2 regions of the Exiguobacterium sp. Leaf187 genome follow, and region 1 is predicted to be linked to the other one. Evidence: riboswitches for the same ligand, from Rfam matches in the RefSeq annotation. Region 1 holds a riboswitch; the other holds the start of a gene.
What was found. Region 1 has a riboswitch for FMN ahead of ASF99_RS11585 (ECF transporter S component). Riboswitches for the same ligand answer to the same signal wherever they lie in the genome.
Positions count from the first base shown of each region.

Region 2: linked by a shared signal. The riboswitch ahead of ribD (bifunctional diaminohydroxyphosphoribosylaminopyrimidine deaminase/5-amino-6-(5-phosphoribosylamino)uracil reductase RibD) and the one ahead of ASF99_RS11585 (ECF transporter S component) in region 1 are both predicted to bind FMN.

Region 1 covers NZ_LMPR01000009.1:1,416,916-1,424,856, reverse strand. The annotation lists gene ASF99_RS11595 (NAD(P)/FAD-dependent oxidoreductase) at 1-934, opposite strand, end outside; gene ASF99_RS11590 (YuzB family protein) at 1,027-1,260, shown strand; gene ASF99_RS11585 (ECF transporter S component) at 1,337-1,903, opposite strand; FMN riboswitch at 2,059-2,200, opposite strand; gene ASF99_RS11580 (HesB/IscA family protein) at 2,312-2,662, shown strand; gene ASF99_RS11575 (NAD-dependent epimerase/dehydratase family protein) at 2,780-3,646, shown strand; gene ASF99_RS11570 (GNAT family N-acetyltransferase) at 3,643-4,146, shown strand; gene ASF99_RS11565 (GNAT family N-acetyltransferase) at 4,143-4,634, shown strand; gene ASF99_RS11560 (NAD(P)/FAD-dependent oxidoreductase) at 4,877-5,875, opposite strand; gene ASF99_RS11555 (NAD(P)/FAD-dependent oxidoreductase) at 6,119-7,330, shown strand; gene ASF99_RS11550 (YuiB family protein) at 7,412-7,729, shown strand; gene glcT (glucose PTS transporter transcription antiterminator GlcT) at 7,831-7,941, shown strand, end outside.
Region 2 covers NZ_LMPR01000009.1:1,828,346-1,836,286, forward strand. The annotation lists gene ASF99_RS13490 (methyl-accepting chemotaxis protein) at 1-1,061, shown strand, start outside; gene ASF99_RS13495 (DUF6612 family protein) at 1,111-1,932, opposite strand; gene ribH (6,7-dimethyl-8-ribityllumazine synthase) at 2,145-2,603, opposite strand; gene ASF99_RS13505 (bifunctional 3,4-dihydroxy-2-butanone-4-phosphate synthase/GTP cyclohydrolase II) at 2,600-3,790, opposite strand; gene ribE (riboflavin synthase) at 3,790-4,416, opposite strand; gene ribD (bifunctional diaminohydroxyphosphoribosylaminopyrimidine deaminase/5-amino-6-(5-phosphoribosylamino)uracil reductase RibD) at 4,401-5,441, opposite strand; FMN riboswitch at 5,601-5,745, opposite strand; gene ASF99_RS13520 (M20 family metallopeptidase) at 5,929-7,134, opposite strand; gene ASF99_RS13525 (MetQ/NlpA family ABC transporter substrate-binding protein) at 7,157-7,941, opposite strand, start outside.

The DNA of each region.
Region 1 (7,941 bases):
GCATTCCGCGCAGTTTGATTTCTGGCAGTTTCGGCAATTTTTTCCCTTGCCACTTCGCTTGCAAGACGTCGACGACTTGTTCTGCCTGATGTTCTGCGAGTTGACCGCTTGGCGCATACGGCAAGCTGGCACAATCGCCGATGACGAAGACGTTATCGTATTCCGGTACGTGATGATGTTCCGTCAATTTGATCCGACCGCCACTGTCTGCAGCAAAGCCGAGATCACGAACGACCTTGACCGGTTGCGTACCTGCCGTCCAAATCGTCAAGTCCGACGGGTACGTATCGTCGCCGTTACGCACGTCGTCCGCTGTGACGAGCGTGACGTTCGAATTGTTGATGACTTCCACGTCATGCTCCTCGAACCATTCCTGGACGTAAGATGAGACTTTGTCGGATAAGAATGATAAAACGGATGGACCGCGGTCGAACAAACGAATCGTCAAATCCTTCCGGCTCTCGTGCAGTTCACTGGCGAGTTCGACACCAGATAGACCAGCACCGACGATCGAGACGACGGACCCCGGTGACAGACCACAGATCGCTTGCTGTGTCTTGCGCGATTCTTCAAGTGTCTGGATGCTGTATGTAAACTCTTGAGCACCCGGAATGTTGTGGTATTTATCCTCGCAACCGAGGGCGATGATCAAGTCATCATAGAATAATTCTGATCCGTCTTGCAGGTGGACCGTATTCGTCTCTGGTGAGATTTTAATGACATGTCCATATTTATAAGTAAGATGTTTCCCCTCCGGAAATTCAATCCGGACATCTCGATCTGATAATGTACCTGCTGCGAGTGCGTAATATTCCGTTTTGAGTGCGTGGTACGGTAGACGGTCGACGAGCGTGACGGCAACTTCCTCGTCCTTGAATCGCTCACAAATCCGCATTCCACCATATCCTCCGCCGAGTACGACCAATTGCTTCATAACGTAAAATCCCCCTTAGTTCCCCTAAATCAGTCTGACCTTGTATAATACGACATGAGGCAGGTCGTTTCCTGCTTGAAGGAGGAAAAAAAGTGAATCCGATTATTGAATTTTGTATCAGTAACTTAGCGGCTGGTACACAGGTCGTCATGGAGCAACTCGAACGTGACCCGAACGTCGACGTCGTCGAATACGGTTGCCTTGGCTATTGCGGAATTTGTTCGCTTGATCATTTTTGTCTCGTTGATGGTGAGACGGTCGTAGGCGAGACGCCGGAAGAGTTGCTTGAAAAGATTTACCTAAAAATCGAAGAGAATGAGCTGTGAGCCCGAACAGCAAAAAAATCCCCTCGTTCGTCTGAACGAGGGGATTCGTGTCCGTCAGCGGGCGCAGCTTTTCGGATCAGGCAGATTGTTGACGGCGCATCATCCATGGTCGTAGTTTCAAGAACAACGGAATGAAGAGTGCCGAGATGAACAATGCCTTGATGACGTTAAATGGTAAGATACCGGCTGTGATTGCTGTCCATTTGACAGCCGGATCCGCCATGTAGTCCATACCGAGGAACCATGCATACGCTGGAAGGATCAAGATATAGTTGAGAATCGCAAGACCGAGTGCCATCGTGATTGTACCAGCGACGAGGCCAGTTGCGAGACCTTGTGTTGATTTCTTTTTGTGGTAGAACCAGCTGACAGGAAGCACGAATGCGACACCAGCAGCGAAGTTCGCGAATTCTCCGACCGGAACACCACTTCCGCGGAAGATGTAATATAACACGTTCTTCAATGCTTCGACGATGACACCTGCGACCGGTGAGAACATGATCGCTGCGACGAGAGCAGGAACATCACTGAAGTCGATCTTCAGATAGTTCGGTAAGAACGGCAGTGGAAAATTGATAAGCATAAGAACAAATGAGATTGAACCTAACATTGACAGAGTGACCATTTTTTGTGTGCGTTTCATACGAGTATTGTCTCCTTTTGCTCGTTCCTCTCGATGAAGTATTGGCATGACTGCGTCCATAAAGAAACCCCTATTGATGAGATCAACAGGGGAGAAGTCCGCATTAAATAAACCTAATCGATTGTTGCAAAAATCGATCAAATTCAAACTCATGCCGCCATCTTCTCCCATCCAGACTATACTGTCGGCTCCTGAATTACACAGAATCAGCAAATAGCGCCCTATTCGCTCGCGGGCTTCAACTCATAATAGTTGTTTACCGCCGGTCGGGAATTTCACCCTGCCCTGAAGATGGAACGATTATTTTGTTGTACATACCATTTATACAACGAATTCAAGATAGTTTCAAGCAACTAGGTTTCGATTCGCTCAGAAGTTGCGTATACTAAAGAAAAGGAAGGTGATGACATGATCCATTTAACGGAGGCAGCAGCGCTACAAGTCCAAGACATGATGGCGCAGGCACCAGCAGATGAACGGAATCTTCGGATGCTCGTCCAAGGTGGTGGATGTAGTGGTCTGTCGTACGGAATGGGATTCGACCAACAGAAAGAAACGGATCTCGTTTTCGAACAGCACGGCGTGACCGTCATCGTGGACGAAAAAGATTACCCGGTCGTCAAAGGACTGGAAATCGATTATAAGCAGTCGATGCTCGGCGGCGGATTCACGATCACGAATCCGAATGCCATCGCAACATGCGGTTGCGGGACATCGTTCCGGACGGCAACGAATGCCGGGACACCGGGTGGCTGTTAATGAATCCAATCGTGGACATCGTCCACGATTTTTTTATTGTCCGCATACAGGAGACCTGTTCCGTTGACTCGAAATATTAAGAGAGTGAATGCTACTACGAACAGGGAGGGCTTCAGGATGAGAAAAGTATTGATCTTCGGGGGAACACGCTACTTCGGACGCCGGCTTGCGATTCGGTTAGCCGATTCGGGGGATGACGTGACAATCGTCACACGCGGCGAGCATACGCCACCGGTTGCGAAGGGCTTGACATTCTTTAAAGGAGACCGGACGTCAAGTAGTACGATGAAGGACTTAAGCCAACAGCACTGGGATGTCATCTATGACAATATCTGTTTCACACCGTATCAAGCAAAACTTTCGATCGACGCGTTTGAAGGAAAAGTCGGACGTTACGTGTTGACGTCGACGATGTCTGTCTATGAAGGCGGTGGTGCGAACATCACGGAGCGTGCCTATAATCCGTTTCCGGGGAAATATGACCTCGAGAAGGAACATGGATATGGCGAAGGGAAACGCCAAGCGGAGAGTTATTTCTTCCAACGGGCGACGTTCCCAGTCGTTGCGGTCCGTTTTCCGGTCGTCCTCGGACCAGATGATTATACGGAGCGACTCGTCTTTCATATCAAACGGGCGCTTGACGGGCGTCCGATCGTTGCCGAAAACACATACGCGAAGATGGGGTATATCTCAAGTTACGAAGCCGCTGCCTTTCTGGAGTGGTGTGGTCGCTCGGAACTGACAGGACCGATCAACGCTGCAAGTGACGGTGTCTTATCAATTCAAGACCTAGTGGATAAAATCGACCGCGTTGCGGGAACGACAAGTCAACTCGTCGCAAAAGGAGAGGATGAATCACCGCTTGCGCCAGAACGCGATTTCTATATGGATACGACAGCTGCGAAACAAGCCGGCTATCTGTTCCAACATGTCGATGACTGGCTCGATCGTTTGATTGAAGAGGAGGTGCGCAATCACCAATGATGCAGTTGATGAAACCAACTCTTGCGTGGGAGACAGAGTATCGCGCCTTTTTAGAAGACTGGCGAGAGTCGGGCGAAACGATCGTGCCGGAAGCAGTCGGAGACACATATGAACCACTGGGCGCTTATTTTGCGGAACTGAAGGAAATGGAGACAACAGTCAGACCGGGTCTTGTCACCCATTCGACGTACTGGATGGCCGACGGGCAACGAATCGTCGGTGCGCTGAACTTCCGGCATGATTTGACAGAGAACTTGAAGTTGTACGGCGGGCACATCGGATACGGCATCCGACCATCCGAGCGTCAGAAAGGATATGCGACGAGTGGTCTTCGACTTGCGCTTGAAGAAGCACGCCAGCGTGGACTCGATCAAGTACTACTGACGTGTGGCGTTGATAATCTAGCATCTCGCCGTGTCATCTTGGCGAACGGTGGACAAGAAATCGAGCCGACTGTTCGTAATGGGCGCGAGACACGTCGCTTCATCATCCCGTTATGAGAATCCGTGAAGCACGTCTAGAAGATGCGTCAGCCATCGCCCGCGTTCATATTGATGCCTGGCGCGAGACGTATCAAGGTATCATTCCAGATCTGTATTTAGCACAGTTGTCGCATGTGAAACGGACGCAACAATGGGAACAGACATTAGTCAATCAGCGCGTGTATGTTGCCGTGTCAGGAGAAGAAGTCGTTGGCTTTGCGCAAGGTGGAGCGAATCGAAGTGATGCGCGTGAAGGGGAACTCTACGCGATTTATGTCTTGCAAGCGTCACAAGGGCGGGGACTTGGGAAAGCGCTGTTTCAACGCATCGCTGAGGACTTAGCGGAATATGAGACGATGCAGGTTTCTGTCTTGCGAGATAATCCAGCGTGCCAGTTTTACGAGCGATTCGGTGGTCAGGTCTTCGAAGAATCGATGATTGAGCGAGGTGGGGTGGAACTCGTGCAACGGGTTTACCGGATACCTGTTAAAAGATCATCCGTATGAAATCGGACGTTTTCAACATCTTCGCTTTCCTTAGGCGGGATGTAAGCCGCGCCAGTTCCCATTCCATGTGATCTGTCGGGTCTTCCCTATCCCTGACGGAAGCACGCATCGTGCTTCCTTTTCCTGTGGGAGTCGAAGATGTTTGGTCACGTCCTCGATGTGATTCCATGAAAATAAGAGGTCGGACTCCGGTATGTCATCCGGAATTCGACCTCTTATTTGTTTACAGCCATTCAGTTATCTCAAGAATGATTTGTTACTTTTTCGAACAGACTCGTCGAGTGTTGCGGGTGACGAGCAGATGGATCAACGAGAAGTTTCGCTTGGTTAACGGCGATCGGTGCTTCACCGAAGCCCGTTGCGATCAGTTTGACGCGTCCTTCGTAAGTCGCGATATCACCACAAGCGAAGACGCCCGGAATCGCAGTCTCCATCTTCGAATTGACACGAATCGAATTGCGTTCGAATTCGACTTCCCATTCTTTGAGCGGTCCGAGTGACGAGACGAAGCCGAAGTTACAGACGACATCGTCCGCAGCGACGACGACGACTTCACCACTTTCAGCATGTTTGAACGTCAGCGTCTCGATGTGCGTCTCACCTGTGACCGATTCAAGTGTATACGGCGTCATAACGTTGACGGACGAATCGTGTAACAGTTCGACCGAATGTTCATGGGCACGGAACTTATCGCGACGGTGGACGAGCGTGACGGATTTTGCAATCGGCTCAAGCATCAATGACCAGTCTACTGCGGAGTCACCGCCACCCAGTAAGACGACTTGGCGATCCTTGAAACGTTCCATGTCGTTGACGAAATAGTGTAAGTTCGTTTCTTCGAAGCGTTCTGCATCTGCCACTCCGAGTGGACGCGCGGCGAACGAGCCGTTTCCTGCCGTCAAGATGACGGTCTTTGTATAATGCTCGCCTTTATTCGTGACGAGGCGGATGATTCCGTCATCCATCCGTTCGTAAGCGATGACGGTCTCACCGAGCACGTATGTCGGATCGAATTCATTTGCTTGTTCAAGCAACCGATCGACCAGTTCCTGTGCTTTTACTTTCGGAAAACCGGCAATATCGTATATATATTTTTCAGGATAAAGCGTAGCGAGTTGACCACCTAATTGAGGTAGACTCTCGATGACCTTCGTCTTCATCTGGCGCATTCCTGAATAAAACGCGGTGAACAGTCCGACCGGACCGCCGCCGATGATCGTGACATCATATGGTTGGTGCATCTGATTCCCTCCTAGCGTTGGATATGTCCATTATATAGGAAGTAGGGGGTGAAGGTGCAAGTACGGAACATCTCACATTTTTTTAAGGGAAATTACATTTTTCTTTTGCAATCATTCCTGAAAAGTGTTTCAATAGGCTTATAGACATGTGAACATTATTTGAACAAAATTTTTGAGCATTCGTCTGTAATTGAATGTGAAGAAAATCACAACAAAACTACGATTCGTAAGGAGTATCAGAACATGAACACACCTAACATTGTTATTCTTGGAGCGGGCTACGGTGGATTGATCACAGCAGTCAACCTTCAAAAGAAACTCGGCGTCGATCAAGCGAACATCACGTTGATTAACAAACACGACTATCATTACCAAACAACTTGGTTGCATGAACCAGCTGCAGGTACGATGTCTGCGGAGCAAGCGCGCATCTACATCAATGATGTCATCAACCCGTCACGCGTCAAACTTGTCAAAGGTATCGTTGAGAAAGTCGACACGGTTGCTAAAACGGTTCTCTTACAAGATGGCGGAACAGTTCCTTACGATTACGTCGTCGTTGCTCTCGGTGGCGTTCCTGAAACATTCGGTATCAAAGGATTGAAGGAACACGCGCTGACGATCAGCTCGTTGAACAGCGTCCGTAAAATCAAGGAACATATCGATTACTCATTCGCACAGTACAAAACAACAGGATCACAAGATCGTTCACTCTTGACGATCGTTGTTGGTGGTGCTGGATTCACAGGAATCGAGTTCATGGGTGAGCTCGTCAACCGTATTCCAGAACTGTGCAAACAATATGACATTCCACGCGAACTCGTTCGTGTCGTCAACATCGAGGCAGCACCAACAGTCCTTCCAGGATTCGATGCTGATCTCGTCAACTACGCACACAAATGGCTTGAGCGTCAAGGCGTCGAGTTCAAACTCGGTAACGGCATCAAGGAATGTGGACCAGGAAGCGTCACGTTCGGTCCGCTTCAAGGCGACACGACTGAGACGATCGAAGCAAGCACGATCATCTGGACAGGTGGCGTCAGCGGTAACCCTGTCGTTGCAGCATCTGGTTTCGAAGCGATGCGTAACCGTGTCGTCGTCGAAGAAGATCTTCGTGTTCCAGGACACGACAACGTCTTCATGATCGGTGACTGTTCAGCAGTCATGGATCCAAGTTCGAACCGTCCGTACCCACCGACTGCACAAATCGCGACACAACAAGCACACAAAGTCGCTGAGAACATCGCAGCACTCATCGCGGGTCGTCAAACATCGACGTTCACGTACGAAAACAAAGGAACGGTCGCTTCGCTTGGTCACAAAGACGGCATCGGCATGGTCTTTGGTAAGAAGATTTACGGCCGTAACGCATCGTTCATGAAAAAAGTCATCGACAACAAACACTTCTTCGAACTGAAAAAGCTTGGTCTTGCGATCAAAAAAGGGAAGTTCTAAGTTCACGTTTTAGGCAAATGTACACTCGTGCATTTGCCTTTTTTGTCGGTTATACTAGAAGAGATTCAAAGGGGGAACAGTATGCATATCATTCAAGCCGTGATCGGGAGTGTGCTTTATCTCGTCATGTTCTTTAGTATCGGATTCATCTTAAACATGTTGTTGCGGAGTACATGGGTGATGCTCGTACTCTATCCGGTCATCATCATCATGATGATCGACAACCAATCGACGCTCGAATACTTCACGAATGCTCGTGAAGCAATTCCGAATCTCGGGGACCGGATTGCTGGTCTACAGACAGCGGATATCACGATGTTCGCGGCTGGTCTTGCCGGAATCATCATCGCCGGTCTATCGATTCGCTTCTTGCGTAAGAGCGGTTACCAAATGTTTTAAAGTCTACTTGAGTAAGTAGGCTTTTTTCGTGTCTGAAAAACCGTTATAATAAAAACAATGTCTTTAAATAAATGTGTAAGAGCAGATTGGGTTGAGAGCGAATGGATAAACAAATGTACCACGTTATCAAGGTATTGAATAATAATGTCGTCATTTGTTCGACTGGTGCGAATCAGGAAGTCATTATCCTCGCGAAAGGGATTGGCTTCGGT
Region 2 (7,941 bases), 410 kb from region 1:
AACTGCAGGCGAAAACGCATGAACTCGCAACACAAGGTGGTGACTTGACGGCGCAACTCGACGTCGTACGAGAGGACGAAATTGGACAAATCGCCAAGTCGATGAATCAATTCATCGCTCACTTACGAACAATTATTGTCCAAGTCGATGATACGGCAACACACGTCGTGTCGACCTCTCGTCATGTCTCTGGTCGAATCAGCGAACTCGATCAAGATATGGCGTCGACTTCGCATACGATTGAAAACTTATCGGCGGGTATGCAAGAGACAGCCGCTTCAGCTGAAGAGATGAACTCGTCTGCCGTCGATATGGAAGCGACGATTCATGACATCGTCTCCGGCGCAGAAGCGAACGGAAAACGCGCTCAAGAAGTCGGCGGTCGTGCTGAATCGCTTCAAGTTGTCGCCACAGAAGCGAAACAGACCGCCACTCAAATTCTCTTCGAAACAAAAAATAAACTGGAAGATGCGATGGCACGGGCGAAAGCCGTTAAGGAAATTTCCGTTTTGTCTGACGCGATCCTTTCAATTGCGGCGCAAACGAATTTATTATCCCTTAACGCTTCGATTGAAGCAGCACGTGCCGGAGAAGTCGGTCGAGGCTTCGCCGTCGTCGCCGATGAGATTCGAAAACTCGCCGAGAGCAGTCGAGATACCGTTGAACAAATTCAAGACGTCTCACTCTCCGTCATCGATTCCGTCGAACACTTGAATGCCGCGTCCGGTGAGATGCTCTCTTTCATCGATACAAAGGTCGTCAAAGACTATGATTTATTCGAAGATGCCTCGATTCAATACCGTGATGATGCGCAATTATTTGGTGATGCAGCAGAACATTTTGCCGCTCAAGCTGGTCAACTTCAGGAACTGACAGCAAATATGCTCGGTGTCATCCATGACGTTGCGGTCACCGTCAATGATGGGGCGCAAGGCACTCAATCGATGTCGGAGCAAATCAATCATTCCGTTCAAGCGTTCCGAGATGTGCATGAACAGACTTCCGTCAGTCAACAGCAGGCGGAAGCATTAAAAGAGGTATTACGTCAATTTCAAGTCTAAATGAGACAAGCCCCTCACTTCCGATTGGATGTGAAGGGCTTGTTGTTCGTTATTGTGTCGCACCTGTGAGCGGTTGGGCATCTTTTGCTTCCGCTGGTAATTTGATTTCGTCAATCTCATTGAATTTCGAGAACGTCGACGCGTTTTTCATATTGAACTCGGTATCTTTTTCAATCGCAAATACCATGTCCATGTCGAGAGACTTCGGATAGAACGTTTTTGCGTCATACGTCATCTTGTAGTTCATCTTCTTATAGTCGATGCTATCCATCGCATCTTTCATCTGCGCCATCTGTCCTGTTTGTTCGAGCGAATCCTTCATGAAAGCTTTGAGGTCGTCACCCTTTAGTTTGACGTCGATTTGATAGACGTCACCCTCTTTTTTTGCTGTCCAGTTGTCTTTATACTTTTTCAACAGCTTGAGATTTTGATCCGTCGATGCCGATGACTCCATTGCTTCAACCATATCGCCTAGTTCCGAGACATCTTGAACGAGCCATTGCCCGTTTTGCGAGATATACATCTTATCGTCGACGATATAGCTCTCAATCGACATGTCTTTACCGTCCTGTGGATTTTTCATCGTCATCGTCTGGTGCATCGTAAGCGGCTTCTGGATGATATCGGCGGATACCTTTTGATCCACTGTCATCTCACCTGCTTTTGAGTTGACTGTCCCTTCCATATGGAACGATTTAATATCTTTTTGAGCGGCTGTCGCTTTATTCAGTAATTCCGTATTCGAGAGTTCCCCCGACTTCGTCGAACCAGACCCACTGCCACTCCCTGTATCTGTTTGTCCATCTTGACATCCAGCAAGCCCAATCGATGCTGCAACGATCCCGGCTGCTACCCACCTAGCTTTCTTCATATTCATTTCCTCCTTTATACGCGTTACCCTGATTTACGAAAAACATTGGAAAATGTTTCAAACTTTCTTTAGTAGACCATTACCGTTCTACTTAAAATTGAATCCTCAAATTTCAAATCAACGATTCTTTTTTTGAAATTTGATTCAATCTTCAAGAGATTTCCGTAAAAAAACAGGATGACGGAATGTACCGTCACCCTGCCTCTATTCAATTAAATCGTCCGTAAAAGATTCGCCATCTCAATCGCAGAAACCGCAGCTTCGTAGCCTTTATTTCCGGCTTTCGTACCGGCACGTTCGACTGCTTGCTCGATTGAATCTGTCGTCAGGACACCGAAGATGATCGGTACACCTGTGTCGCGCGAGGCACTTGCGACACCTTTCGCGACTTCGTTACAGACATAGTCATAGTGCGACGTTGCCCCGCGGATGACAGCGCCAAGCGTGATGACGGCGTCATACTTGCCGCTTTTCGCTAATTTTTCCGCGACGAGTGGAATTTCGAATGCTCCCGGAACCCACGCCGTATCGACAGCATCCGCTGCAACACCGTGACGACGGAAAGCGTCGTTTGCTCCTCCGACGAGTTTTGAAGTGATCAATTCGTTAAAACGTGCTGCGACGATTGCGACGCGTAGTCCTTCTCCTGTTAAGAAACCTTCGTAGATCATGATGTGTGTCCTCCTTGGATGTCGAGCCAGTGCCCGAGTTTCGTTTGTTTTGTTTTTAGGTAACGCTGATTTTCCGGCTCGGCCGGTACTTGATGGGGTACACGTTCGATGATTTCGATCCCCTCTTGCTCGAGCACCCGTTGTTTGTCCGGGTTGTTCGTCATCAAGCGGATCTTCGTCACGCCGAGATCGCGCAACATATTGGCTGCGACCGTGTAGTCACGCATGTCCGTCGGATAACCGAGTGCATGGTTCGCTTCGACCGTATCGAGTCCTTGTTCTTGTAACTCGTACGCTTTTAACTTCGCCATCAGACCGATGCCGCGTCCTTCCTGACGTAAATACAAGACGGCTCCACCTTCTCGTTCAATCCGCTCGAGTGCCGCATCGAGTTGTGGTCCACAATCGCAACGCTTCGAACCGAAGACATCCCCTGTCAGGCATTCCGAGTGTAGACGGACGAGCATCCCGTCTTGCGCTTCGCCGGATAAGACAGCGACATGTTCTTTCTCGTCTTGCGTCGTATAGCCAATCATCCGGAAAGCTCCGAACGTCGTTGGAAGTAATACTTCTGCTTCACGTGTCAATGGACGCTCGAGATACGCGACAAGTGCTTCGATCGTGATCAGTTTTAAATCGTGTTCTTCCTTATAGAGAAGTAGATCGTCGACCCGTGCCATCGTGCCATCTTCTTTAATGATTTCACAGATGACGGCGATCTCATCGCTACCGGCAAGACGGGCAAGATCGACACCTGCTTCCGTATGTCCGCGTCGCTCCCGGACACCACCCTCTTTTGCGATCAACGGGAAGATATGACCCGGTCGTTTGAAACGTTCCGGTCCATCCGTCAGCATCCGCTGAATCGTTAGCGACCGTTCCTCGGCACTGATGCCGGTCTTTGCCTCTTCATGATCGATGCTGAGCGTGAATGCCGTCCCATGCGGGTCCGTATTATTCGCTGTCATCGGAGCAAGTTCGAGTCGCTGTGCGATCCGCGGACTGACTGGTACACAGACGAGTCCTTTTCCATGTGTAATCATGAAGTTGATGTTTTCCGGTGTCGCGTGTTCCGCGAGCATGACGAGATCGCCTTCATTCTCACGATCCTCGTCATCACAGACGATGATCGGTCGTCCGTTTTTCAAATCTTCTATTGCGTCTTCAATCAAGTCGAATCCGTTCATTACATGTCGCCTCCTAAGAATGCTGCCCAGTCCGTCTGCTTCTCATGCTGCGTGAAATGATAGAGATGTTTCGCCATCATGTCACACTCGATATTGACGACTGCACCGCTTGCCAATCGATCAAACGTCGTCACTTGACGGGAGTGCGGAATCAATGAAATCGAGATCGTTTCCGGTGTGACGCGTTGCAACGTCAGGCTCGTGCCGTTGATTGCGATCGAGCCTTTCGGAATACAATACTTTTGCCACGCTCCGACATCAAACGTATAGACCATCGCTTCTCCATCCGGTCGCCGACTGATCAGTCGGGCTGTTCCGTCGATATGTCCACTAACGAAATGTCCACCGAAGCGACCGTCTGCCGGCATCGCCCGCTCAAGTTGCAAGGGACTTCCGACTCGGTACGTACCGAGTGCTGTTGAACGGATCGTGTCATGGACGGCATCTGCCGTGAAACCGGTTGGACTCATCGACGTGACCGTCAAACAAATCCCGTCGACGGCGATGCTATCACCGATCTTCGTTCCTTCGAGTACCCGGTGCGCCTCAATTTCAAGCGCTAACCCGTTCGGTCGCGGGATCTTTCGTTTTAAGGTTCCGACTTCTTCAATCAATCCGGTGAACATGTCGTCTCCTCCTTTCGGATGTACGTCAGATGGAGATCCGGTCCGACCGTCTCAACCTGGTCGATTTGAAAACGATCTTCGATATCGTGTTGACCATTCCACGCATCGCCTTCAAAAATCGATGGGGCTTGGTAGACTTCGATTCGGTCAACGAGATCTGCCTCAAGGAAAGCGGCTTGAATCGTTGGTCCGCCTTCAATCAAGACACTACGGATGTCTTGTTCGTATAAGCGTTTCAAAATCGCTTCCGGCGTCTCATATTCACCAACGAGGACCGTCACCTGATCGTGACTAATCCGAGGAACACTCGTCAGCCAGTAGGTTGGATTTTTACCATCGCGGAAGACTTGCGCCGTCTCCGGAATCCGCCCCCGGCGATCAACGATTACTCGAATCGGCTCGATGCCTGACGATGCGCGTAACGTCAGTGCCGGATCATCGACGAGCACCGTCTCACTTCCGACGAGGATGGCATCGTGGCGTCCACGCAGGGCACGACCGTTCGCGCGTGCTTCTTCTGACGTGATCCAGCGCTGTTCACCTGTCGCCGCGATCCCGTTCATCGTCTGAGCGATTTTGACGGTCACGGTCGGACGTTTTCGTTCGATCGTCTTCCAGAATGCCGTGTAAAGGGCTTCTGCCTCATGCCGTAACAAGCCGACCTCGACTTCGATTCCCGCGTCCTGTAGCCATTTGATTCCGGAACCAGCGACAATCGCATGTTTGTCTTCCGTTGCAACGAAGACTCGTTTGATTCCTGCTTGTAGAATTGCTTCCGTGCATGGTGGCGTCTTGCCGTGATGGTTGCATGGCTCGAGCGTCACGTAGAGATCGGCACCACGGGCGGCTTCTCCTGCCATCCGTAAGGCTTCGACTTCTGCGTGCGGCCCACCGGCAAACCGGTGTGCACCGAAGCCGATGATGCGTCCTTGTTTGACGATGACACAGCCGACACTTGGATTCGGACTTGTTTGTCCGTGTAACATTTGTGCTAATTGCATGGCATAACTCATCATCTGTGACATCGCGTTCACTCCTTTCAAATGAAAAAAGACGCCCCTTGAAAAAGGGGCGTCTGTATAGAAGGGTTCACGAAATACACGGTTCGCTTCCTGCATTTTTTCATGCAGAAAGAGACCGTCTCCTGAAAACATTTTTTCAGAAAACAGCTTGAATCGCGTCGTTTCGTTCTTCTCCCATCCGGACTTTACCGTCGGCCCTGGAATCTCACCAAGTCAGCCATGATGCGTACATCACAGGTCGCGGGCTCGTCGATCGATTGATCGCATCACCGCCGGTTGGGATTTTCACCCTACCCCGAAGAACTGGATTATTGAGTTATACAACTTTAGCCTAGCATATCTTTTTCAAGAAAACAAAGCGCAAATGCTTCTGTCTTGTCTCTTTTTTGATTTCGTTCCACTTCTGTCACCCGTCCCCAATTCGTAATCGACTGCATCTCAAAAACGACCGGAGCACTTGATAGCAGTGCGTCCAGTCGTTATTTTCCACTTACAAATAACCATTCTTCCGGTCATGGAATTCTTGCGCAATCGCCCCGCGCGTCCGTTCATCAGCGAGGACGCGAAGCGCTGTCCGGGCGAGGATTTTCGCCCCCGTGATCAATGCTTCATCTCCAGCTGCTGAACGGGCCGCCTCTTTGAATGCTTCCGTATGGGCGACGAGATCATCTGGTCCAATCTTGATATACGGATGGATCGTCGGGATGACTTGACTGATGTTACCGGCGTCCGTTGAACCAAGACCCGGTCGTTCGTCCAAGTGAACGATTTCGCCGAGCGCCTCTGCTTCTTCTTGGAACAGACGGTCGAACGTCCGGTTGAAGACGAGGTTATCGACTTCATTTTGGAAGGCGATGACATCGAGCGTCGCCCCAGTCGCGAGTGCCGCGCCTTGGGCGACGGCTTTGACTTTTTCCGTGACGGCATTCAATCGTTCCCGTGTCGTTGCCCGGATGAAGAAACGTGCTTTTGCGTATTCCGGGATGATGTTCGGCGCATCGCCTCCATGCGTGATGATCCCGTGGATCCGGACATCGTCTGGTAACTGCTGACGTAAGGCATTGATGCCATTGAAGAGTTGAATGACAGCGTCGAGGGCGTTGATGCCTTCTTCCGGTGACGCCGCTGCGTGCGCCGGACGACCCGTAAAGGCAAAGTCGAGTGGATCGACCGCAAGGGAAGAACCCGTGATCCGTGTTTGTCCCGACGGATGGACCATCAAGGCTGCATCGATTCCTTCCAGTAACTGATGTTTGACGAAACTGCCTTTCGCACTGCCGTTCGGTCCACCTTCCTCGGCTGGTGTTCCAAGGACAACGACACTCCCGCCGACTTCATCGAGCACTTTACTGAGCGCGATCGCCGCTGCGACGCTCGTCGTGCCGATGATATTATGACCGCACGCGTGACCAATACTCGGCAACGCATCGTATTCAGCAAGAAAGGCAATCGTTGCGCCTGGTCGGTCGCTCGATTTCTTCGCGAAGAACGCGGTATCATGCCCAGCGACGCCGAGTTCTACTGTAAAACCTTCCGCCGTTAGACGCTCCGCATGGAGCCGCGAAGCAAAGAATTCCTCATTCCCGATTTCCGGCGTTGCATGAATCCGGTGACTTGTCTCAAGATACGATTCCCGTTTTTGTTCGATATCCTGTTCAATCGTCTCTACCCATGTCGTGCGTACTGGTGTCGTCATACTGTCCACTCTCCTTTTGAAATTATTCGCCGATGTCGCTCAGTGGAACGAACGTCGGGATCGTACTGCCTTTGTATTCTTTTTTGATGAAGGCCGCGACATCTTTTTGTTGATACAGCGATGCGATTTTTTTCAGTTCTTTTTTGTTCTTGTCTTCCGTCCGTGTCGCGATGATGTTGATGTATGGTTTTGCTGTCTCGTTCTCATGAACGATCGAGTCCTTGATCGGGTTGAAGCCAGCGTCAACCGCGATGCCATTGTTGATGATAGACGCCGCGACGTCCGGTAAGACGCGTGGCGTTTGTCCGGCGACGATCGGAACGATTTTCAGCTTCTTCGGATTCTCGACGATCTTATCGACCGAACCGTTACCATCGAAGTCGTCCGGTAGCTTGATCAGACCTGCTTCTTGCAGTAACAAGAGGGCGCGTCCCATGTTCGTCGCTTCGTTCGGAACAGCGATTTTTCCGCCATTTGGAATATCTTTGACATCCTTGTATTTATCCGAGTAGATCCCCATCGGTGCGATGACAGTCGTCGCAATCGGCGATAGCTTCAAGTTATGTTCTTTCTTGAAAGCGTTGAAGTAGGAAATCGTCTGGAAGGCATTGGCGTCGATCTCACCCTCAGCCAGTGCCATGTTCGGCTGGACATAATCGGAGAACTTGACGAGTTCGATTTTGATGCCTTCCTTCTCTGCTTTTTTGGCGACATAATCCCAAACTTGTGTGTCTGAACCGCTGACACCGAGCTTGATCGTCTTTTCGTCTTCTCCTGATGCTGCGCACCCGGCAAATAAAATCGTCG